Regions from separate parts of the Streptosporangium sp. NPDC002721 genome, predicted to be linked through region 3. Evidence: riboswitches for the same ligand, from Rfam matches in the RefSeq annotation. Region 3 holds a riboswitch; each other region holds the start of a gene.
The links. A riboswitch is a leader RNA that binds a small molecule or an ion and turns the genes downstream of it on or off. The one in region 3 is predicted to bind cobalamin.
Positions count from the first base shown of each region.

Region 1 (7,760 bases), on a different contig from region 3:
CCCGGAGAGCCGTAACTCACTTTCTGATAAGCCAAGAATGCCAGCGAGTTGGCAAGAAGGGCGGTGTCCCCGGCATCGGTGGCGGCCGACAGGCTTTTCTTGAAAAGCTGCCTCGCCCTCTTGGCCCATCCTGCGTCGAAGGCAGCCCATCCTGCCTGCTGTGCTTGCTCGCTGACTACGCTTAGAAGCGCTCTGCCCGTCTTCTCCGTATAACTGGCCTCGTTGACGAGTGTGCTCGTTCTCTCAAGCTCGGCAGCATAGAGAGGATAGGTTTCGGCGCCACCTAGATAATCGTCGATTCGACGTAGACGTGCGATGCGCTTGCGAAGCGAAACGACAAGCTCATCATTGACACGTCGCCCCTGAGGAAGACTCTCAAACGGTACTGGAATAGCGGCAATTCCCACAGTCGCCACGGACGCACCGAGAAATTCTCTGCGTAACACATCATCCTCCGGCTCAGTGCGTGACGTGCTTTCCGCGCCGAACAGTTCATTCTCGTCCAGGTCGAAAGCGCGACAATAAAGCAGCCGGTATGGATCCCTCGGCTTATGCCTGCCCGCTTCCCAGTCTTTGATCATGCGGGTGACGGAATCCCGTCCCGGCATACGGCTACGCGTGCGTTCGTCGGCCAGATCGGTCAACGCTCGGGCCATTTCCCGCTGAGTCCACAGCCAGTTACGCCGTTCGGCGCGTAGCCGTCGCGCCCAAGCTGGAACGTCGCGCATCGCGTTACCTCTGGAGATAGGGGTCTGCGTCTCTCCCTCAGTCTCCCCTATTCCCCTTCAGCTGAGCCTGTTACTCCTCTTCTCTCCCCTGGTCTCCCCTGTCCCGCCCTATCTCCACGTGCTGGTGGGGCGCTGTCATGGGAGGACCGCGAAAAAGCGGAACCCCCAGGCGCGGTCACGCCGTACGGGTTCCTTGATCGCACACTGGAGGTGCGACCCATGGACAACTGTAGAGCCGTCCCACCCGCCGTTGACGAGGCGACAGTGGAGAGCCAAGACAAGGCGCTGGCCGTGGTTCAGCGGCTTCTCACCGAGCGGGGAATCCGTGCTCACCGCCATCACACGATCAGCCTGGGGCTGTTCGCCAACAGGGCGGCGCCCTGGCCCGACCAGCCTCCGCTTCGGTCGTGGATGGAGCGACACCCGCCGGAGTTGACCGTGAAGGGTCCGCAGGGCTGGCGCGTAGCCACGGTGACCATGGGTCCACGCTCAGGCTGCTACCTGGTGTCCATCCGCAACGGCGCCGACCTTCAGACCGTCAGGCAGGAACAGCCGGAAAAGGTCGTTGACCTGATCCTGGCCGTTCGGGAGACGTGACCGTGTACGGCTGGGTCATCCTGGGCGATGCGGCCACGAAGCGCGTCAACGGCCAAGAGATCATCATCAGTGCCGGTAAGTCGGGAAACCTTGGGGCGGCCATCAAGGCTTGGGAGGACAAGGAACGTCACCGGATGGTGCACGAGCTGGGAAACCTCGGTCGCCTGGTCAACGAGGCGTTGGACCGGCTACGGCAGGCCAGGGACACGTGATGGCGGCTCGGGTAGGTCACTCTCGCTGTTGGTGACCATGTCATCCGGTGGCAACCCGACCCGAAGCACAGGGCCGTCAGGCCCGCGCATCGGAAGCGGGGCAGCAGAGGTGTCACTCCTACCATTCGGGCGTTTCTGATGGATACGAGCGGAGCGGCCGACGCGATCCGAAGGACCCCGTAGGGGCCGCGTAGCGGTTGGGCCGGTGGTCGGAGCGGGCGGCAGCGCGTTCACGGTCGGCGCGGTGTTCGGTACGGCGGGCGGACTGGTGCGGCGGGGTCCGGCCGTCCGCACCGGGCGGGCGCGGGACGGGACCGGCCTCCAGGCCGCATGCCCGGCCCCGATGTCCGTCCGGCGCGGACGGGCGTGCCGCGCCGGACGACGGCGCGGAGCACTGACGCTCTAATGATGCAGATGAACCTGTGGCCTCTTCATCCCGAAGCAATCAGAGTGTGATCGAGGTTGAACCGTCAGCACGAACACCTACGAAGCGGTTCGCAGAAAACCACTGAAGTTCACTACGGTTCTCCAGGTGGCGCTACCCTCGGTGATGTAACACCATTGGGCCCAGTCGAAAATATCCGACTACAGCCTAGTGCGATCACGGTAATCACCTAGGCAATGGAGATTTCCCTATGGCTACGATCAACGCTATCAAACCGAAGCGCATGAGCACATTAAGAATATTTACAACAACCATTCTATGCGCGACACTTGTTATTTCAGGTTGCGGCCTATTACATACAACTCTGAAGGTAGACCCAGCCACTGTAGCCGAAGTGCGGGCTATCGGCAAGGTAATCGCACACACTACAACGAGTGGCACCTGGGAAGACACTACCCAGGTGGACGATTTTTTACTGGTTGATCTTGGAGCTGTCGACTACGAGGCAGCACGCAATAAGGCGCGCAATCAGCTGCAAGGGATTGGCTGGAAAACCTCAGGTAGCGGCCACCTCTGGATTCACATGAAGTCGACAAAGTGGGCAAATACCGTTCTAAAAATTGACTCGTTTGAGAATTACGAGGCGCATGGCGAACCCCTAGAGTCAAAAGTAGAAAAGGCTCTAATGACTGAACCCGCCAAGACTCAAACATATATAATTCTGACATTAACTCGCACAGCATAACGCCACTGCTCCATGGAAGTTAAGACAAAAGCACGTTTTTGCAAGGGCGCGTCCAATCAAACACCGTTCTTCTGATCACCTCGCACGCTGTCGACCCATCGCGTAGGGGAAGCCGGTCTACTGGGCCTGTCCGGGTCGATGGCGGGCAAGATGATCAGATTCCCCCCTGTCATCCCACTGATCCGCCCGAAGCGCGGTGATCACCTTAGGACCTGAGCACCTCCGCTGAAAGTGTGATCCAGCCTCCGCTGGCTGCGCGGGTGCGTTTCGCAGCAGACCGTACCCGTGACGACCTTCGATCGGTTCACGTTGTTCGTCGTGGCGGCCCGGCGCGTGAGCGGCGCTGGCCGCGCCCCCGGCCGGAGAGCCGCAGCGCGGCTAGCGACCGCCCGACGCGCGCAGGCCGCCGCAGACGGACTGCCTTGAACCAAGTAACGAAAATCCTCGCGGATCGACCCGCTAACGCGATCTCGATCATGTAACTCAGGGACCTACATGGCCGGTTGCCCAGACGTCCTGGCAGCTCAGAGTATTGATCACCTCAATGAGCCGCTACACTGAGCGCCCTCCAACGAATAGTTGCCTTTGCGGTCGAACTAGTGATAGTTGGTGTCGAACCACTTGGTCATCTCCAGCGGCGCCACCCCCTCTGCGCCCCGCGCCATCGCGAAGTACGGATCGGCCACCCCGGCGAACCGCTCCGGCACCGCACCCACCAGGGCGACGGTGTCCAAAACGTGGTCGTACAGGGAAAACGTGTCGGACGGCACCGCGTCCAGCCCCGCCTCCGACAGTTCCCGCCACACCCCTTGCCGCAACCCCGCGGCCGCCTCCTGCAAGCCGGCGGCATCGACGCGCCCGGCCCAGTAATCCTCCGTCGCCCGCTTCAACTCGCGACGGCCCCCGATACGCGGGCATCACACACAATCCCTACTGACCGTCGCTTCCCAGGTGACACACACCCAGTGCCGATGACGGCGTTCGTTCCCACTCACCGCTGCGGGGCAGTCCCGGACTCACACCGGGTTCCCTCTTACGACTCCCGACACCGAAAACGACACCGGAAGAACCAACCGCACCACGAACACATGCCAAACACCGCCCCCCTCCAGCAGACCGACCAGCCGGCCGGGGATCCCGCCAGTGACAAGCCGGCAGCACAGGCGATCTCCTCGGCCTGCCCCATCCTGCCGAAGCGACCACCATCACCCTGATTACCAGCGTTGTGTCTCCGACGGGAATCAGTCATGTCGAGAGCCGCACACCCCTGGCGCACCTTCCTTCCCCTCTGCTTAGGGCCGCCTACGTGGCAGACCTGGCGGAACGGGGTCATGACACGGTTCGGCAGCCGGCTGGTCATGCTCTGGAATCCGGCCCGGGCGGGAAGAGTTCGCAATCGTTTCGTCACCAAGTGGATCACCGGAACAGGCCGTCCAGGTTTACAGTGCCTCCAGTCAAGGGGGCGCGATGAAGTTCGGGATACTAGGTCCGCTGACGGTGTGGCAAGAGGGTGAGCAGCTCGATCTCGGCACGCCCAAGGCGCGGGTGCTGCTGGCGGTTCTGCTGTGCCGAGCGGGTAATCCTGTTTCGGAAGATCAACTGGCTTCGGCACTGTGGGGGAACACCCCTCCGAAGAGCGCCACCAAGAACATGCAGACCTACGTCCACCGGCTCCGGCGGCACCTGGGCGACCCGGCTCGCGTCGTGCGGCACGGCTCCGGCTATCTGGTGCCGGTGGTCCGGGACGAGCTGGATGCGGCGAGGTTCGAGAACCTGGCCGGCTCAGGGCAGGCGGTGGAGGCTGCCGGTGAACCGGAGGAAGCGACTCACCGCCTGCACGAGGCGCTGAGTCTCTGGCGCGGGCCCGCGTTCGTCGGCATGACCGATGTCCCGATGCTGGCCGCGGAGGCCACGCGGCTGGACGAGGTCCGCCTGTCGGTCTTGCAGTCGCGGATCGCCGTGGACCTGAGGCTGGGACGCCACGCCGGGCTGTTGGGCGAGCTGACCGCGCTCACCAACGAGTATCCGCTGCGGGAGCGGCTGCGCGCGCAGCTGATGCTGGCTCTGTACCGCTGTGGCCGGCGGGCGGACGCGCTCGCCGAATACGCGCGTGCCCGCAAGACCCTGATCGAGGAGACCGGTCTGGACCCGGCCGAAGAGCTGCGCGACATGCATCAGAGAATCCTCACTCAGGACCCCTCACTCGACCTCGTTCCTCGCGTCATGGCGACGATCACGGGCGCCCCTGTGGGGCCGGGCCCGTACAGGCCGGCCCACCGTGACACTCCTGCGCGCCTGTCGGACGAACCGGGCGTCGAGCCGAGCGAGCACATGCGTGCCCTGTCCGCCGACCGTCCCGTCCCTGCCACGGCCTCGACGCCTGAACCTCAAGCGGCCCCCACCCCCGCCGAGTTGCCGCCGGACATCGCGGATTTCACGGGCAGGGACGGCGAGGTGGCAGAACTCACCGACGTCCTCACCAAGCCGCGGCCGGGCACCGTCGCCATGGCCAGCATCGCGGGCCTGGGGGGCCTGGGCAAGACCACGCTCGCCGTACACGTCGCGCACCGGATCGCGGGCCGCTTCCCCGACGGCCAGCTCTACGCGGACCTGCGCGGTGCCTCCGCCGACCCTGCCCGCCCGGAGGACGTGCTCAGCCGGTTCCTGTTCGCACTGGGCATCAGCGCCACCGGCATACCCGAATCCCTGGAAGAACGCGTGGCGTTCTTCCGGAGCTGCCTGGCCGGACGCAGAATACTCATCCTGCTCGACAATGTCGCCGGAGAGGAGCAGGTACGGCCGCTCCTGCCCGGGGCCCCCGGCACGGCCGTGCTCCTCACCGGACGTGTCCGGCTGGTCGGTCTCGAGGGCACGAACCTGCTGGAACTCGACGTCCTGCCGTCGGCCCAGGCGATGGACCTGCTGAGAAGGATCGTCGGGGACGAACGCGTCCAGGACGACCCGGACGCGGCTCTGGAGATCACCCGGCTGTGCGGCCGGGTTCCGCTGGCGGTCCGCATCTCGGCGGCCAGGCTCCTCGGCAGAAGGCAGTGGAGTCTGTCCCACCTCGCCGGTGTCCTTGGGGAGGAACGGCACCGGCTGGACGAACTCGTGGCGGGCGACCTCGACATCCGCGCGGGATTCGAGATGAGCTACCGGACGCTTCCCGCGGGTGCGCAGCGGGCCTTCCGGCTGGCCGGACTGCTCGACGCGCCCGATTTCGCCCCCTGGGCGATGGCGGCCCTCCTGGACGTGCCGGTACGGCAGGCGGAACACGAGATCGAAACCCTGATCGACGCTCATCTGCTGAACCTAACCGGGACGGACGAGACGGGCGGGCTCAGGTATCGGTTCCACGACCTGATCCGGTTGTACGCGCGTGAGCGGGCGCAGCGCGAGGATTCCGAGTCCGAGCGCCGGGCCGCGCTCGGGCGGGCCCTGGGGGCGTGGCTGGCGCTGGCGGAGGTCGCGGCGGAGCACGTCCAGGGCCCCTGCTACGCGCTCATGCACAGCTCTGCTCCGCGCTGGCGGCTGCCGGCGGCGGTTTCCGGCCCGCTGCTGGCCGATCCGATGGCCTGGTTCGGCGCGGAGCACGCCGCGCTGATGGCGGGGGTCGCCCAGGCGTGCGAGGCGCGCCTGACCCAGCTCGCATGGGATCTCGCGGGGTCCACCGAGACGTACCTCAACGTGCGTGGCTTGTACGACGGCTGGCAGCGCATGCACGAGCAGGCGCTCGCGCTCTGCCGGGAGGCCAGCGACAAGCGCGGCGAGGCCGTGCTGATGCGCGGCCTCCTGGAGGTCACCACCTGGAGCTCACCGGCGGGTCCCGGACCGGCGATGACACGGATGCGGACCGGCGCTTCGCAGCTCCTCGATCTGTTCACCATGCTGGACGATCCGGTCGGAATGGCCGACGCCCTGGCGACCCTGGCCTGGAGCATGACGGCCGACGGAAACGGTGGTGCACAAGCGCTCGCCCTGGCGGAGCACGCTCTGCGGACGGCCGCCGACGCGAACTACCTCGGCGGCCAGGCGCGGGCCTACCACGTGATGGCGATCATCTACGGCGAGGACGACCCTCAAGGGGCGCTCAAGGTCCTGGAGCAGGCGACGAAGGTCGCCGAGGCGCTCGGCAACGCTCACTACACCACGACGATCACCCAGTTCCTCGGTGCGGCGAAATCGTTCTGCGGTGACATCACGGGCGGCCAGGAACTGCTGGAGAGCTCCTTGGGAATGGCACGGCGGTTGAACTACCGCTATCTGGAGACGTTCTCGCTGCTCTACCTCTCGAAACTGTTCGCCGCGGTCGGGGACGAGCGGGCCAGGGCGACCGCCGAACTTACGCTGGCCCACAGCGAGGACGGCAACTTCGGCCATTATCTCGCCGACGCGCTCAGCGTGCTCGGGCAGTTGAACCTGGCCGAAGGAGACCTGCCCGCCGCCGTCGCCACCCTCGAACGCTCGGTCCGGGTGTGGCGGACCCGCGGCTCGATCCCCTACCTGGCGCGGACGCTCCGCGCCCTCGGCGACGCCCACGCCGCCGCCGGCGACCACCGTACGGCCAGAGCCGTCTGGGAGGAGGCCCGTGAACTGTTCCGCGGGATCTCGCACGAGAACGGCGTGAGAACGCTGGACTCCCGCCTCGGGTGAAGGGCGGCCAGGCTCTCGGCGACACTCGCCGTGGGCGACCGCCATCAGACGGCCGGCGGTCTCGGAGAGCCGGGTGCCGCCTGCCGAGGATCAGGATCTGACAATGTCCGTGCCCTCTTCGGGACCGTCACACTCCATCGCGGGCAGGGCCGAGACCCGGGTTTCGAACCGGCGGTGCCGTCGAGCTCAAGTGACCGGGCGTATTCCGCGCGTATTCCACAGTGCGACCGCCGGGTGCAACGATCACTCCAACGAACTCCGGCCCGTCAGAGGGATTCGAGCATGACGAATCCTCGTTAGAGGCCATATTTCGCCCTTTAATACCAGGCGCCCCGAAGGGTTGATCTCCGTCCGAGAAGGAGGAACGATGAATCCGCTCAAAACGGTCACCGTCGGCGTCGCTGTCGCGGTAGCGAGTGTCATCCTCGCACAGCCGGCCT
Region 1 is NZ_JBIAQI010000042.1:5,766-13,525, forward strand. Features, by position in the region: gene ACFYWM_RS40090 (hypothetical protein) at 1-581, opposite strand, end outside; gene ACFYWM_RS40095 (hypothetical protein) at 948-1,325, shown strand; gene ACFYWM_RS40100 (hypothetical protein) at 1,328-1,537, shown strand; gene ACFYWM_RS40105 (hypothetical protein) at 2,173-2,667, shown strand; gene ACFYWM_RS40110 (hypothetical protein) at 3,264-3,575, opposite strand; cobalamin riboswitch at 3,544-3,736, opposite strand; gene ACFYWM_RS40115 (BTAD domain-containing putative transcriptional regulator) at 4,135-7,320, shown strand; gene ACFYWM_RS40120 (hypothetical protein) at 7,688-7,760, shown strand, end outside.
Region 1: linked by a shared signal. The riboswitch ahead of ACFYWM_RS40110 (hypothetical protein) and the one ahead of ACFYWM_RS41540 (ABC transporter substrate-binding protein) in region 3 are both predicted to bind cobalamin.

Region 2 (7,760 bases), on a different contig from region 3:
CAGGGTCCGCAGCAGGCAGGTGGTGCCGTCGTCGGGCAGCGGCCAGCGGGCCCGCAGGAAGGTGGTCTCGTTCTCCTGGCTGTAGCGCTCGACCGACGCCCGCATCGGCGGGAACGCGTAGAGGCGGGCCAGCAGGTTCGCCGTGGACACGGCGTCCGACTCGAAGGGGGTGAGCAGGTGGGCGCTGCGGGAGATCAACCGGCGGACCCCGGCGACGGAGCGGGAGGTCGACAGCGCCAGGTCCGACTCCGCCGCGGCCACCCCGAACGCGCGTACGCGGGCGACGAACCAGCGCACGTCGTGCAGCAGCGACTCCAGCTCCCGGTATCTCCTCGCCTCGGAGAGGTGGAACAGCAGGTGGTCCCAGAGGTAGGGGACGGTCCGGGGCAGCCGCCACCATTCGGCGTCCGCCGTGAGGTCGTCGTCGGGTATCAGGTTCCTGGCCTCGTCGAGGAAGTCGCGGTTGGCGGCCTCGAGACGCTCCTCGCCCAGCCCGCCCGCCGAGCGGACGGCGGAGCGGACGACGTCGTGGATCATGATCGACGGCGCCGCCCCCCTGGCGTGCCGCCTGCTGATCAGCGAGAGGTCCTGGAGCCTCGCGCAGAGCCGTTCGGCCTGCTTGGAGGTGAGCCCCGCGGTGCCGCGCCAGAGCAGCTCGACGACCGCGGCCGGTATCTCGACGTCCTCGGGGAAGACGCCCAGCTCCAGGAAGCGGGCGCGGTCGAACGCGCCGAGGGCCTCAAGGCCGAGCTCGACGGTGGCGAGCACCGCGCTCTCCCGCTGGGAGGCGACGGTGACGTCCAGGATGGCGGGTACGGTCCGGCCGAGCCGCTCGACCGCCCGGCGCGCGGCGACGTCGGCGTTCGTCCCCGTGCCGTGCTCGTCGCGCAGCCGCGCGTTCACGAGGGAGAGCAGCAGCGGCCATCTCCCCGTCAGGCCCACCAGGTCGCTGACGACCCCGGGGGCCATCGGCGGCAGCCCCCGGCTCAGCACCTGGACGGCCACCCGCGGCGCCATCTCATCGACGATCATCGCGATCGCCTTCGGGGGCAGCGCCCGGGGCAGCCGGGTCGTCACCAGCACCCGGGACCTCGCGGCCGCCGACAGGAAGGGGCGCAGCTGCTTGAGGCTCCACACGTCGTCGACCACGAGCAGCACGCGGCCCCGCTCCGCCAGCGCCTCGGCCATCCGGTGACCGGCCTGCTCGGGACTGGAGAAGTCCGGCCGGACGCCCAGCACGGCCTCCGTGACGTCGTTGGCGAGCGCCGCGATGTCGGCACCGGCGCGGTCGCGGCCCACGGTGACCCATACGACGCCGCCGCCGAACCGTTTCCGCACCTCGTCGCTGTGACACGCCTCCAGGGCCAGGGAGGTCTTGCCGAACCCGCCCGCCCCGGCGAGACCGGTGGTCAGCCCGACCGTGCCCGAGGCCCTCATCGTCAGCGTGGAGACCACGTCGTCCAGCTCGGTCCTCCTGACCCATCCCGGCTGCCTGTGCGGCACCAGGAAGAGCCCGCCACGCGTGCGCGACTCCCTCAGTCTGGGCGTCACCCATGTCAGCAGGACGACGAGGGAGGCGGTTAACCCGAAAACAACCACCCATTCGATCCTGTGCTCGACGACCGTATCCGGGAGATATTCCTCGACAATTCGCACCGGAAGTCCGACCAGAATTCCAAAAACCACCAGAATCGCCGTGGCGACATCGGGGATTCTTTTTGTGCGACGAGCCACCGACCACCTCTACAGTGCCGACCCCTGCCCCGACGGGCGCCGGGACCCTGGACGCACGATATCTGTTCCCCATTGCCCTTGAGTTGAATCACCGATGTTTTGGCAATTAAAGCGCATGCGAAAAGCCGTGTTGCACACTTTGAGCTGCTATGTCCATGGCATCTCCCCTCGCCATTCCATCCCTCATTCAAGAGAGATCCTTTCCCGTGACGCCACGATCACCCTCGGCGACCTCGCGAACCGTCCGGGAGCCGGGCGAAGGAAGGCCGGAGAACGACGAAACCGCCCCCGCGCCCGCCGGGCCGGAGACGGCACAAAAGGCCGTCGGGCCACGGAGGGCGCGGAAGCGGTTCGGATCGCCTTGTCTCGTCTCGCTTCGCCCCTGCCGGATCGGAGCCACCCGATCCGGCAGGGGCGACCGGACAGGAACGGTCGGACCGAGGCGGTCAGACCGAAGTGATCAGACCGGAACGACCGGACCCGGCCGATCAGGCCCGGTCAATCAAACCCGCCGGATCCCCGGCCAGACCCGCCGGATTTCCGGTCGGACCTGCCGGATCCCCGGCCAGACCCGCCGGATCCCCGGCCAGACCCGCCGGATTTTCGGTCGGACCTGCCGGATCCCCGATCAGACCTGCCGGATTTCCGGTCAGCGCTGCAGGTCGACGCAGGAGTAGAAGGCATTGGCGGTGTCGGCGATGTTCCAGACGGCGAGCACCTTCAGGCGGCCGGTCCTGTTACCCAGGTTCACGTTGTGCGAGACGGTGGCGCCGGGCTGCCTGCCGCCGTCGTTGAACACCGCGATCCGGGTGTTGCCGATGAAGTACTCCCACGTGCTGGTGGCGTGGCGGGCGGTCAGCACCCAGTTGAAGGTGACCGAGTTGCCCACGCTCGTCGCCGGCCAGCCCTTGCTCTCGTTGCTGAGCTGCGAGAACCGGCCGACGTTGCCGTGGCAGTTCTTCAGGCCCTTGGGACCTTCCACGCTCTGGGGCTCGTAGATGATGTCACCGCAGCCGGTGACCCGGCCCTGGGCGCACATGGCCTGACGGCTCGGCGGCGACGAGATGTAGCCGTGCGCGTTGGCCGGTGACGCGACGAACACGGTCGAGGCGACGGCGATGATCGCCATCGCGAGGAAGGTGACCGTTCTGCGCATATCCTGCTCCTTCGCTGGGGGGTGACTCGAATATAAAAGAAAGTTTCCTAACAGTAAATATTCGAGTCATGAAAGATTCGGGAGCAAGTCAGGCGTGACGACCTCCGGCCGGACCCCGGGAACAACGGGCGTCCGGGCATGACAGGGCGGCGAGAGGGGGTGTGACCCGGACGGGTCACACCCCCTCGGACACGATGACCGCCAGACCTCTAGATCACTGGACCGTTTCCGCCCGGACGCGCAGGGCCGCCTCCACCATGTTCCTGAGGCTGGCCTCCGTCTCCGGATAGCCGCGGGTCTTCAGGCCGCAGTCGGGGTTGACCCAGAGCAGCGCCGGATCCACCGAGGCCACGGCCGTGCGCAGGGCGTCCTCGATCTCACCGGCCGAGGGCACCCTGGGCGAGTGGATGTCCCATACGCCGGGCCCGATGCCGCGCGTGTAGCCGAAGGCGCGCAGGTCGTCCAGGAGTTCCATCCGGGAGCGGGCCGCCTCGACGCTGGTCACGTCGGCGTCCAGGTCGCCGATCGCGCCGATGATCTCCCCGAACTCCGAGTAGCACATGTGGGTGTGGATCTGCGTACTGTCGGCGACCCCGCCGGTGGCGAGCCGGAACGCGGCGACCGCCCACTCCAGGTAGGCCTCGCGGTCGGCCCGCCGCAGCGGCAGCAGCTCGCGCAGCGCGGGCTCGTCGACCTGGATGATCCTGACGCCCGCCGCCTCCAGGTCGCGGGTCTCGTCGCGCAGGGCGAGCGCCACCTGCCTGGCGGTCTCGCCCAGCGGCTGGTCGTCGCGGACGAAGGACCAGGCCAGCATGGTCACCGGGCCGGTCAGCATGCCCTTGACCGGCTTCTTCGTCCGCGACTGCGCGTAGGAGGCCCAGCGCACCGTCATCGGCTCCGGACGGGAGACGTCGCCGAACAGGATCGGCGGGCGGACGTAGCGGCTGCCGTACGACTGCACCCAGCCGTGCTCGGTGGCGGCGTAGCCCTCCAGCGTCTCCGCGAAGTACTGGACCATGTCGTTGCGCTCGGGCTCGCCGTGCACCAGCACGTCCAGGCCGATGTCCTCCTGCAGCGCGATGACGCGGTCGATCTCGGCCTCCATCCTGCGCTCGTACCCGGCCTTGTCGATCTCGCCCGAGCGCATGGCGGCGCGGGCCTGGCGCACCTCGCCGGTCTGCGGGAAGGAGCCGATGGTGGTGGTGGCCAGCGGCGGCAGGCCCAGGTCGGCGTTCTGCACGGCGAGCCGTTCGGCGTGCGGCGCGCGCGGGGTGCCCTCGCCCAGGGCGTCCAGCCTGGCCCGCACCCGGGGGTTGAGGAACCGCTCCGCGACGCTCTCTCCCGCGACGACCTCCTCGCCGTTCAGCGCCCTGCCGATCCGTACGACCTCGGCGACCTTCTGCCTGGCGAAGGCGAGCCGCTCGCGCAGCCGCGGGTCCAGCGAGGTCTCGGCGTCCAGGTCGAGCGGGACGTGCAGCAGCGAGCAGGAGGTGCTCACCACCAGCCGGTCGCTCAGCCCGAGCAGCGCCGCGCAGGTCGACAGCGCCTTCGCGGTGTCGGTACGCCAGACGTTGCGGCCGTCGACGACCCCGGCGACGAGGGTCTTGCCGGGCAGCCCCCCGACGGCGGCCAGCGCCTCCAGGTTGCCGGGTGCCGAGACGAAGTCCAGGCCGACGGCCTCGACCGGGCCGCGGGCCAGGATCTCCAGCGCGGGCCCGATCTCACCGAAGTAGGTGGCCACCAGCAGCCGGGGGCGGCTGCTGAGCTCGCCCAGCCGCGCGTAGGCCCGGCGCAGCGCGGCCAGCTCCTCCTCCGTACGGTCGGCGGCCAGCACCGGCTCGTCCAGCTGCACCTCGGCCACCCCCGCCGCGGCCATCCGTTCCAGCAGCTCGGCGTAGGTCTCCAGCAGGCCGTCCAGCAGCCGCAGCGGCGCGAAGCCGGGCACGGTGGACTTGCCCAGCAGCAGGAACGACAGCGGCCCGACCAGCACCGGCCGGGTCTCGACGCCCAGCCGCCGCGCCTCGGCGTACTCGGCCAGCGGCTTGCTCCAGTCGAGCCGGAACCGGGTGTCGGGTCCCAATTCTGGAACCAGGTAGTGGTAGTTGGTGTCGAACCACTTGGTCATCTCCAGCGGCGCCACCCCCTCGGCGCCCCGCGCCATCGCGAAGTACGGATCGGCCGCCCCGGCGAACCGCTCGGGAACCGCGCCCACCAGCGCGATCGCATCCAGCACGTGGTCATACAGGGAGAAGGTGTTGGACGGCACCGCGTCCAGCCCCGCCCCCGACAGCTCCCGCCACGCCCGCTCCCGCAGACCGGCCGCCGTCTCCTGAAGGCCGGCGGCGTCAACCCGCCCGGCCCAGTAATCCTCCGTCGCCCGCTTCAACTCGCGACGGCCCCCGATACGGGGATACCCCAAAACGGTCGTGGTGACCTTGCTCATGGCGTCCTTCCCTCGGCTCATGCCATGCCGCCCCACGGCCACGCGGAAGGAACGCACGGGAAAGACGCATCCCAGGCCCTCCCACGAGGCCACGGATCACCGCGCACCGGACGGCACACGGGCGGCTGGCAGGTCTTCGGACTCGCGGGCATCACACACAACTCCTACTGACCGTCGCTTCCCAGATGACACGCACCCAGTGCCGATGACGGCGTTCGTTCCCACTCACCGCTGCGGGGCAGTCCCGGAATCACACCGGGTTCCCTCTTACGACTCCCGACACCAACACGACACCGGAAGAACCAACCGCGCAACGAGCATAACCCGCCCCCACCCCCCAGCAGAGCCACCACCCGACTCCCCGGAAAGCACGGATCACCACGAGGTATCAAGACTCCCGGGGCAACGACCGGCAAACGCGCTCAGACCGCACTGGCCAGGTCGCGCATGTGTGGCTACCGGGAGCTGCGGAGTGGCTGGCCGTGCGGGACATCCTCGACAGCCGCAAGGGACACACCGTCAAGCGAGGTGGCGCCGTGGGTGCTCCTCTCCCCCTCGACTACCGGGAGCACCGCTACCTGCTGACCGGTGTGCTGCGCTGCGGTCGTCCCGTCGCGGGCGGGGGCGTGTGCAACGTGCCGCTGAGAACCAAGAAGACGAAGGACGGCAAGCGACACATCTACTTCTGTCCCGGTCAGGACGTGGGCGGCTGCGGTGGAGTCGCGCGGCGCGGGGACCTGGTCGACTTCGCCATCTCGGAACTCGTGCTCGGCCAGATGGAACTCGCCCAGTACACGGACGTGGACGACGCTCCCCTGTGGACGAGGGAGGAAGAACTCACCGACGTAGAGGAGCAACTGGAGGAACTGACCCGGCAGTGGCGGGCACGGAACATCTCCAACAACCTCTACTTCCGCAACGCCGCCGACCTGGAAAGCGACATCGCCCGGCTGCGCGCGGAGAAGAACAAGATCATGGGAAGGGCGGAACGCCAGCGGGCGAGCATGGTCACCGACATCAAGGAGATCCGGCGGCGCTGGTACCTCCCGGAAGCGGAGGGCGGGCTACCGCTGTCCCGGAAGCGGGCGCACGTCCGAGAGATGCTGCACGCGGTGATCGTGCACCCGGCGGGCAAGGGGCGGGCCACCTTCAATCCCGACCTCCTCGAACCGGTGTGGATGGAGTAGACGTCCTGGGACGTCCTCGACCCTCAAGGGAGCTGAGCACCTGACCGACAGGTGACAGCTCCCTTACTTGTTGGCCCTGACGATCAGATGCAGCCGTACGCAGCCGGACGCCACCGGACGACAGGGGACGACTCGGAAGACGTCCCGGCGGAAATTCCCGCACGCATAATTTCCCGGCCACCGTGGCAAAATGACCATAGATAATTTCCCCCGTCTTTCGGGAAGCAGCGAGAGACCAGACGCGACACATTCGAGCGCAGTACGCCACCGGGCACCACGAAGACGAGAGCCGTTCCGCTGGGGGGACCCGGCCAGCGGCAGGCCAGCACTACAGGCAGCGCTCACTGGTTCACCGTCGCGCGACCTCGACACTCCATCAATCTCGCTGACGAGTGCCGTTCCTCCGCAGTCATGTCTTTTCCGCATGCCTGCCGATGGCACCTGCCTTTTCCCGAAATGGCGTGGGAACTCCGCAGAGAGAAAGGAGTCCTTTGGTACCTCCCGAACTGGTACCGCACGCCGCGCTTGTACGGGAGTGGTCCAAGCGCAAGATCGCCGAGTCGCCTCGGTGGTCACCCGAGAAATGGCGGCGCATCGCCGCCATCCACGGCATCGAGCTGGCCGACGGGCCGACCCGCGCCGAACCCCCGCCCCTCGAAGCCGAGAGGGGGGCCGTGTGAACCCGGCCCCTCCTTCGCCCCTGACATCCTGGCCGCCCTGCAACGCGCGGCCATGCCCGACTTCACCCGCTGGCAACGCATGGTCTACGCCACGGGCGGCTGTGCCCAACCGGTCCGCCTGCACGGTGAACGCCTGACCTTCGACGGCGCGACCGGTGAGATCCTCGACGTCTACCGAACGGCCGACGAACCGACCGGGTTCCTGCTCACGGCCTGCGGCAACCGTCGCGCCTCCCGGTGCCCGGCCTGCTCGGCGGTCTACAAGGACGACACCTATCACCTCATCATCTCCGGCCTGCGCGGCGGCAAGGGCGTCCCCGAAGATGTGGGCGGGCATCCCCGTGTGTTCGCCACCTTCACCGCTCCCTCCTTCGGCGCGGTCCACGCTCACCGCACGAGCAAGGACGGCAAGACCCTGCCCTGCCGTCCCCGGCGCGACTCCCCCACCTGCCCCCATGGCCGGTATGAGGGCTGCGGCAAGCGTCACGACCGCGATGACCCGCAGGTGGGGCAGCCGCTCTGCGTGGACTGTTATGACTACCAGGGCGCGGTCTTGTGGA
Region 2 is NZ_JBIAQI010000046.1:48,139-55,898, forward strand. Features, by position in the region: partial or broken gene ACFYWM_RS41480 (NB-ARC domain-containing protein) at 1-1,551, opposite strand, end outside; gene ACFYWM_RS41485 (lytic polysaccharide monooxygenase) at 2,384-2,890, opposite strand; gene metE (5-methyltetrahydropteroyltriglutamate--homocysteine S-methyltransferase) at 3,105-5,333, opposite strand; cobalamin riboswitch at 5,443-5,635, opposite strand; gene ACFYWM_RS41495 (zinc ribbon domain-containing protein) at 5,870-6,520, shown strand; gene ACFYWM_RS41500 (hypothetical protein) at 7,012-7,200, shown strand; gene ACFYWM_RS41505 (replication initiator) at 7,253-7,760, shown strand, end outside.
Region 2: linked by a shared signal. The riboswitch ahead of metE (5-methyltetrahydropteroyltriglutamate--homocysteine S-methyltransferase) and the one ahead of ACFYWM_RS41540 (ABC transporter substrate-binding protein) in region 3 are both predicted to bind cobalamin.

Region 3 (7,760 bases):
TGCCCGCGCCGTTGGGGCCGGCGAGCCCCATCACCTCGCCCGGCGCCACGTCCAGGCTGACCCGGCGAACCAGGGACCTGCCGCCGGCGACCACGGACACGTCCTCGGCGGACAGCGCCCCCGCCTCCGTGAATCCCTTCGCTCTCATCGAGCCCTCCGTCGCATGAGCCACAGGAAGAACGGGCCGCCGACCAGGGCGGTCAGGATCCCGACCGGGATCTCCTCGGGGCTGATGAGCGTGCGGGCGGCCAGATCCGCGACGATCAGGAACGCGGCGCCGAGCAGCGCGGCCGCGGGCAGCGCGCGCCGGTGGTCGGCGCCCAGGAGCAGCCGCACCACGTGCGGCATGATCAGCCCGACGAACCCGATCGAGCCGCTCACCGCGACGATCGTGCCGATCATCATCGCGACGAGGACGAACAGCGCGGCCCGGAACCGGTGCACGTCGAGCCCGAGGGACGCGGCGGCCTCCTCACCGGCCAGCAGCAGGTTGAGCGGGCGCGAGACGCCGAGCAGGACCGCCGTCCCGGCCAGGACGGCGGCGGCGGGAATCCACACCGTCGTCCAGGTGGTGCCGGCCAGCCCGCCGAGCATCCAGCGCAGCGCCGACTGTGTCTTGTGCGGGTCGTTGGACGTCACGATCAGGAAGCTCGCCACCGCCGAGAGCACCTCGGCCGTCGCCACGCCCGCCAGCACCAGCCGTACCGTCGTCATCCGCCCGCCCGACCTGGCCAGGAAGTAGACCGCGACCAGCGCGGCCAGGGCCCCGCAGAACGCCGCCAGCGGCAGGGAGAAGACCCCGAACAGGGTCACGTCGAACACCACGACGGCCACCGCGCCGACGCTCGCCCCCGAGGACACCCCCAGGAGCATCGGGTCGGCCAGCGGGTTGCGGACCAGCGCCTGCAGCGCCATGCCGCACACCGACAGGCCGGCTCCGACCACCCCGCACAGCAGCACCCGGGGCAGCCGCACGTCCATCACGATCGTCTCGCGGACCGCCGTCCAGGTCTGCCCGGCCAGGGCCGGGTGGATCCGGTGCAGCAGGATTCCCCAGACCTGGCCGGCCGGCAGGCCGATCGAGCCGACGGCCACCCCGAGGGTCACCGTCGCCGCGGCCAGCAGGGCGAGCAGGGCGAGGGTGAGCGGCAGGGGAGGGCCGGGGCGACGGCGCGGGACGGCACCGAAGGCCGGTTCCGTCCCTTTTATCCCGGTTGTCCCGGCTGTCCCGGTCGCTTCCGCCGCCCCGGCGGTCCGGGCGGCCTCGGTCGCGCCGGTCGCCTTGGTCGCGTCGGTCGCGTCAGTCATGTCAGTCGCGTCGGTCATTTGAAGCGGCCGGGGTGGATCTGGCGGGCCAGGGACTCCACCCCGGACGGCGCCCGGACGCCGAGCACCGTCGACGACAGGGGGAGCACCGCGAACCGCCTGTTCCTGATCGCGGGTACGTCCTTGAGTGCCGGGTTGGCGAGCAGGAACCTCTCCTTCTCCGCCGCGGACCGGTCGCCGTAGTCGTAGATGACGATCACCTCGGGGGCGCGCTCGGCCACCTGCTCGAACGACACGTCCCCCCACGCCTTGGCCACGTCGGCGAACAGGTTCACCCCACCGGCCCGCTTGATGATCTCGTTGCCGACGCCCGCGCCGCCCGCGGTGAACGCGGTCTTGTCGCCGCTGTCGTAGACGAACAGCTTGACCGGGGTCGCTCCCGCGAGCTTCTCCCCGACGGCGTCCAGGGTCGCGTGGAACCTCCGCACCTGCTCCTCGGCCCGGTCCGGCACGCCGAAGATCTTGGCGACGGTACGGACCTCCTCGTCCACCATGGCCATGGTCACCGGCCCGGACGGGCACTCCTCGACGTTCAGGTGCGAGTCGATCCCGGCCCCGGTCAGGGCGGCCCGGCCGCGTCCCTCCTTGTCGTCGAAGGCGCTGGAGAAACCCGCGTAGACGAAGTCGGGCTCGGCCGCCAGCAGTGCCTCGTAGGACGGGTACTCCTTGGACAGCACCTCGATCCGGTCATAGGCGGCCCGGTACTCCGGCAGGATCCGGTCGTCGAGGTAGCCCGTGCCGATCATGGACTTCTCCAGCCCGAGCGCCAGCATGACCTCGGTCGCGTGCTGGTTCAGCGACACCGCGCGCCCGGGTGGCCGTTCGTAGGTGGTGCTCACGCCGCAGTTGGCCACCGTGACCGGGAAGCCCGCCACGGCGGAGGCCGCCGGAGCGGCGGAGGTGCCGGCGCCTGTCCCGACGGCGGCCGTACCGCAGCCGGAGACCAGGGCGGCCGAGGCGAGCGCGAGCAGCAGGGACAGCGAGCGTCTGCCCGTCGTCATGTATGGGTCCTCTCACAAAGGGGCCGACGAGTCGTCGGCGGGAACCGGTGTCACACCGGAACGCGTCGTGAGGGGCGGTGAGGGAGTTCGGGCGTGTTCGGGTGCCGTGCGAGACAACAGCACCGGGCCGATCGGTCCCATGGGCATAACCGGCACGCCGTCCTCTCCGGGGAGATCCGCCCCAGTTCCATCGAGGAGGCGACCGCGTGAGTCTCCTGGCTCTCGGGTCGAGGCTCGTCCCGGCCTTCCCACCCGTCCTCCGGGCAGTGGCTTGTTCGGGATTCGCTCGCCGATCACAGTGGCGGGACCGCGCCGGATTCACACCGGCTTCCTCGTTCCGCGCTCGCCTTTTCGCTCGTCATCATTACACAGGATGCGACAAATCACCCGACCGGCCCTCGGGCCCGTCACCGTGTTCGCCGTCATCGTGTTCGCCGTCACCACGTTCACCGTCACCACGTTCACCGTCACCACGTTCGCCGTCACCACGTTCGCCGTCCCGCGTGACGCGGGCCCCCATCCCGGTAGGGCGGCGCGGGAAGGGCCACCCGGACTATTGCAAGGTATTTGCAAGTGATAGAAGTTCCCATGTGACTCAGCTTCTCCAGAAGTACGCCACGCTGTGCGCCGCCCTCGCCCTCGCGGTCACGGCCTGCTCCGCGCCCCGGGGCCCGGCCACCGCGCCGGACGACACGTTCGTCATCGGCCTGAGCTCGGAGTTCGACAACCTGAGCCCGGTGCTCGGGTTCTCCCCCGACGGCGGTTCGCTGATCTTCGACGGGCTGATGAGCCGGGCCCCCGACCTGACGCTCAGGCCCGCGCTCGCCGCCGACGAGCCCGTCGTAGCCGAGGACGGGAAGAGCGTCACCTTCACCCTGAGGGAAGGGCTGAAGTTCCACGACGGCAAACCGCTGACCAGCCAGGACGTGGAGTACACCTACGAGGCGCTGCTCGATCCCGCCAACAACTCCACGATCAGGAGCGACTACTCGGCGATCGAGGACGTGGCGGCTCCCGACGCGCGGACCGTGGTGTTCAGGCTCAAGCACCCCTACGCGCCGCTGGTGCAGCGCACCACACTCGGCATCGTGCCCAAGGGCACGCTGGAGAAGACCAGGCCGGTCGGCAGCGGCCCCTACCGGTTCGTCTCCTGGACACCCGGCGACAAGATCGTGCTGGAGGCCGACAAGGAGTACTGGGGCGGCGCCCCGGCGATTCCCAGGCTGGTGCTCGCCTTCGCGCCCGACGACAACGTGCGCGCGACCCGGATCCGGGCGGGCGACTTCGACGCCACCGTGCTCCCGCCGAAGGCCGCCACCGGCCTGCGGGGACAGGCGGGCCTGACCGTGTACGACGTGCCGAGCGCCGACTACCGCGCGGTCATGTTCCCGATGACTCAGCCGGTGACCGGCGACCGGGCCGTGCGCAGGGCGTTCAGCCTGGCCCTGGACCGGCAGGCGATGGCCGACACGATCCTCGCCGGCGCGGGCACCCCCGCCTACGGGCCGATCTCGCCCGACACCGGATGGCACAACCCCGAGGTGACCGGCGGCGCCGCCGACCCCGTGGCGGCCGGAAAGCTGCTCGACGAGGCGGGCTGGATCCCGGGTGAGGACGGCATCAGGGAGAAGGACGGGAAGAAGGCTCAGTTCACCCTGATGTATCCGGCGGGCGACTCGCTGCGCAAGGAACTCGCCCTCGCCGCCGCCTCCGACGCCAAGAGGATCGGGCTGCTGGTCGAGCCGGCGGGCCTGGACTGGGACGCCATCGAGGCGCGGCTGGGCGAGGACGCGGCGGTCATGGGGTTCGGCAGCCCGTACGACCCCGACTACGTCAACTACGAGCTGTTCCACTCCGACTTCAAGGGCCAGGGCTTCCTCAACCCGGGCCGTTACGACAACCCCGAGGTCGACAGGCTGCTGGAGCAGGGCAGGGCCGCGGGCGACAAGGCGGAGCGCGAACGGGCCTACACCGGCTTCCAGAAGATCGTCAGGGACGACGAGGTCTTCTCGTACCTGGTCTTCCTCAAGCACGTGTACGTGGTCCGCGGCAGGTACGAGGGCATCGTGCCGGGCGTGGACGCGCACGAGCACGCCACCGGGGGCCTGTTCGCCGGCATCCACACCTGGAAGCCGGTCGCGTGAGGGCGGTACTGAAGATGGTCGCCTGGCGGGCGGCCTTCGCCGTACCACTGCTGGTGATCGTCACGATCGGCATGTTCGCGCTGGCCCAGGCGTCCCCGTTCGATCCGGTCAGGCAGTACCTCGGCGAGCGCGCGCTGGTCACCTCGCCGGAGGTGGCCGAGTCGATCAGGCAGAACTGGGGCCTGGACCGGCCGGTCGTCGAGCAGTTCGCCACCTGGTTCGGCAACCTGGCCAGTGGCGAGCTGGGCGAGTCGCGCTCCCTGCACCGGCCGGTCGCCGAGGTCATCGGCGAGCGGCTCGGCTGGACGCTGCTGGCCACCGGGTCGGCGCTGGTGCTGATGCTCGCCGGCAGCCTGGTGGTGGGAACCGTCGCCGCCTGGCGGCGTGACTCCTGGCTGGACCGGGTGATCACCGGTGGCGCGTTCGCCAACGAGGCCGCCCCGGTGTTCTGGCTGGGACTGCTCGCCGTCTGGGTCTTCGCGGTCCAACTGGGCTGGCTGCCCGCGGGCGGCCTGACCGACCCGGCGTCGACCACGGTCGAACCCCTCGACGTGGCGCGGCACATGATCCTGCCGGTCACGGTGCTCGCCGTCTCCCAGTCGTCGTGGCTGGTGCTCTACGTGCGCGAGTCGGTCATCGGGGTGCTGCGGGAGGACTTCGTGATCGGCGCCCGGGCCCGCGGCCTGCGCGAGCGGACCGTGGTCGTACGGCACGCGCTGCGGTCGGCGCTGCTGCCCTTCCTCACCCTGCTCGGCGCCCGCATCCCGGAACTGGTCACCGGCGCGATCCTGGTCGAGACGGTCTTCTCCTGGCCGGGGGTCGCCGCGGCCTCCGTACAGGCGGCGCTGGCCATGGACTTCCCGCTGCTGGCGGCGCTCACGCTGCTGGGTACGGCGGCGGTGCTGGCCGGCAACCTGCTGGCCGACATCGCCTACACCGTCGCCGACCCGCGGGTGCGAACGCTGGGGGTGGGCTGAATGCCGTTTCGACGATCGCGAACGCCAAGGGTGGGCCGGATGCCGTTTCGACGACCGCTGACGCGGGAGGTGGGCTGAATGCCGGTGAGACTCGCGGCCGGCACCCTGGTGGTGCTGGCACTGGCAGTGCTCCTGGTGCCGCCCTTCGTGCAGCTTGACCAGAGCCTGGTGGACCTGCGCTCGGCCGGGCAGCCCCCCTCCTTCTCCCACCTCCTCGGCACCGACGAGGTCGGGCGGGACGTGCTGATCAGGTCGATCTACGGCCTGCGCGTCTCCTTCCTCGTCGGGCTGGTGGCCGCGCTGGTCAGCATGGTGATCGGCGGGCTCATGGGCCTGGCGGCGGGCAGCCTGGGGGGAGCGGCCGACCGCGTCCTCATGCGGGTGGTGGACGGGTTCAACGCCCTGCCGCACCTGCTGTTCGGCATCTTCATCGTCGCGCTGTTCGCGCCGAGCGCCGCCGCGGTGGTGGTCTCGGTGGGCGTGACGCACTGGACGACGGCGGCGCGGATCGTCCGCTCCGAGGTGCTCTCGCTGCGCTCGCGCCCGTTCGTGGAGGCGGCGATCTCCGGAGGGGCGAGCAGAACACGCGTCATCCGCCGCCACCTGCTGCCGCACCTCCTTCCCCACCTGGTGCTGGCGACGGTGCTGATGGTGCCGCACGCGATCTGGCACGAGACCGCGCTGAGCTTCCTCGGCCTGGGACTCCCGCCGCACCTGGCCTCGCTCGGCAACATGATCAATGACGGGCAGCGGTCGCTGCTCACCGGGGACTGGTGGTCGAGCCTGCTGCCGGGCCTGTTCATCCTCGTACCCACGCTGGCGGTGTCGGTGCTGGCCCAGCGCTGGCGCGACCGCCACACCCCCCGCTGGAGATCGGAGCTGGAACTGTGACCGACCAGGGACGGCTACGGGTCCGGGACCTGAACGTCGGCTTCCGCGTCCCCGGCGCGACGGTGCGGGCGGTGAACGACGCGAGTTTCGAGGTACGCCAGGGCAGGTGCCTGGCCCTGGTGGGGGAGTCCGGCTGCGGCAAGTCGGTGCTCGCGCACGCGCTGCTCGGACTGCTGCCCGCCAACGCCTCCGTCTCCGGCCAGGCTTGGCTGGAACACGGGGGAGGGGAGCCGGTGGAGCTGGTCGGCGCCTCGCAGGCCGTACTGGCCGGGCGGGTGCGCGGGCGCGCGATCGGGCTCATCCCGCAGAGCCCGGCCACCCACCTCACACCGGTGCGCACCGCGCGGGCGCAACTCCAGGAGGTCATCCGCGAGCTCGGCTCGCCCGCCACCGCCGACGACCTGGCGGCACGCTACGGCCTGCGCCCGCACGAGCTGGACCGCTACCCGCACGAGCTGTCGGGTGGCATGGCCCAGCGGGTGGCGAACGCGATCGCGCTGGCGGGCGACCCGTGGCTGGTGCTGGCCGACGAGCCGACCAGCGGGCTGGACCGTCCGCTGGTGGACCGGGCGATGGCGACGCTGCGCGAGCTGTGCGACGAGGGGCGCGCCGTACTGCTGATCACGCACGACCTGCGCGCCGCCGAGCAGGTCGCCGACGACCTCGCGGTCATGTACGCCGGCCGCCTGGTCGAGTCCGGGCCGGCGGCCGAGGTGCTCGGGCGCCCCCGCCATCCGTACACCGCGGGCCTGGTGGCCGCCCAGCCGGACCGGGAGTTCGTCCCCATCCCCGGGATGCCGCCCGAGCTGACCCGGTTGCCCCGGGGATGCGCGTTCCGGCCACGCTGCGGCCGCCACACCGAGCGGTGCGCCACATCCCCGCCGGTGGACGGCGGCGTGGCCTGCCATCACCCCTTGGAGGACAGGCATGCTTGAGGCGACCGGCGTCACCGTCAGGTACGGGGCGCACATCGCCCTGGAGGCGGCGTCCCTGACGGTCAGGCCCGGCGAGGTGACCGGCCTGGCCGGGCCGAGCGGGTGCGGGAAGTCGACGCTGGCCAGGGTCATGGCGATGATGCTGCGCCCGGCGTCGGGCACCCTCGCCGTGGACGGCACGCCCGTGACGCGCTGGCGGCAGCGCGCGGCGCGCGACCTGCGTACCCGGGTGGCCCTGATCTACCAGCAGCCCAGGCTCGCGGTGGACCCGCGTCTCACGCTCGCCGAGGTGATCGGCGAGCCGCTGGCCGCGAACGGGCGGCCCGACGCGAGCCGCGTCGCCGAGCTGGCCGATGAGACGGGGCTCACCGGTGAGCTGCTCACCCGGTGGCCGCACGAGGTCTCCGACGGGCAGTTGCAGCGGGCCTGCGTGGCCAGGGCGCTCACCCTGGAACCCCGCTACCTGATCTGCGACGAGATGACCAC
Region 3 is NZ_JBIAQI010000047.1:4,183-11,942, forward strand. Features, by position in the region: gene ACFYWM_RS41530 (ABC transporter ATP-binding protein) at 1-148, opposite strand, end outside; gene ACFYWM_RS41535 (FecCD family ABC transporter permease) at 145-1,308, opposite strand; gene ACFYWM_RS41540 (ABC transporter substrate-binding protein) at 1,323-2,327, opposite strand; cobalamin riboswitch at 2,515-2,714, opposite strand; gene ACFYWM_RS41545 (hypothetical protein) at 2,701-2,904, shown strand; gene ACFYWM_RS41550 (ABC transporter substrate-binding protein) at 2,918-4,471, shown strand; gene ACFYWM_RS41555 (ABC transporter permease) at 4,468-5,448, shown strand; gene ACFYWM_RS41560 (ABC transporter permease) at 5,527-6,339, shown strand; gene ACFYWM_RS41565 (ABC transporter ATP-binding protein) at 6,336-7,274, shown strand; gene ACFYWM_RS41570 (ABC transporter ATP-binding protein) at 7,267-7,760, shown strand, end outside.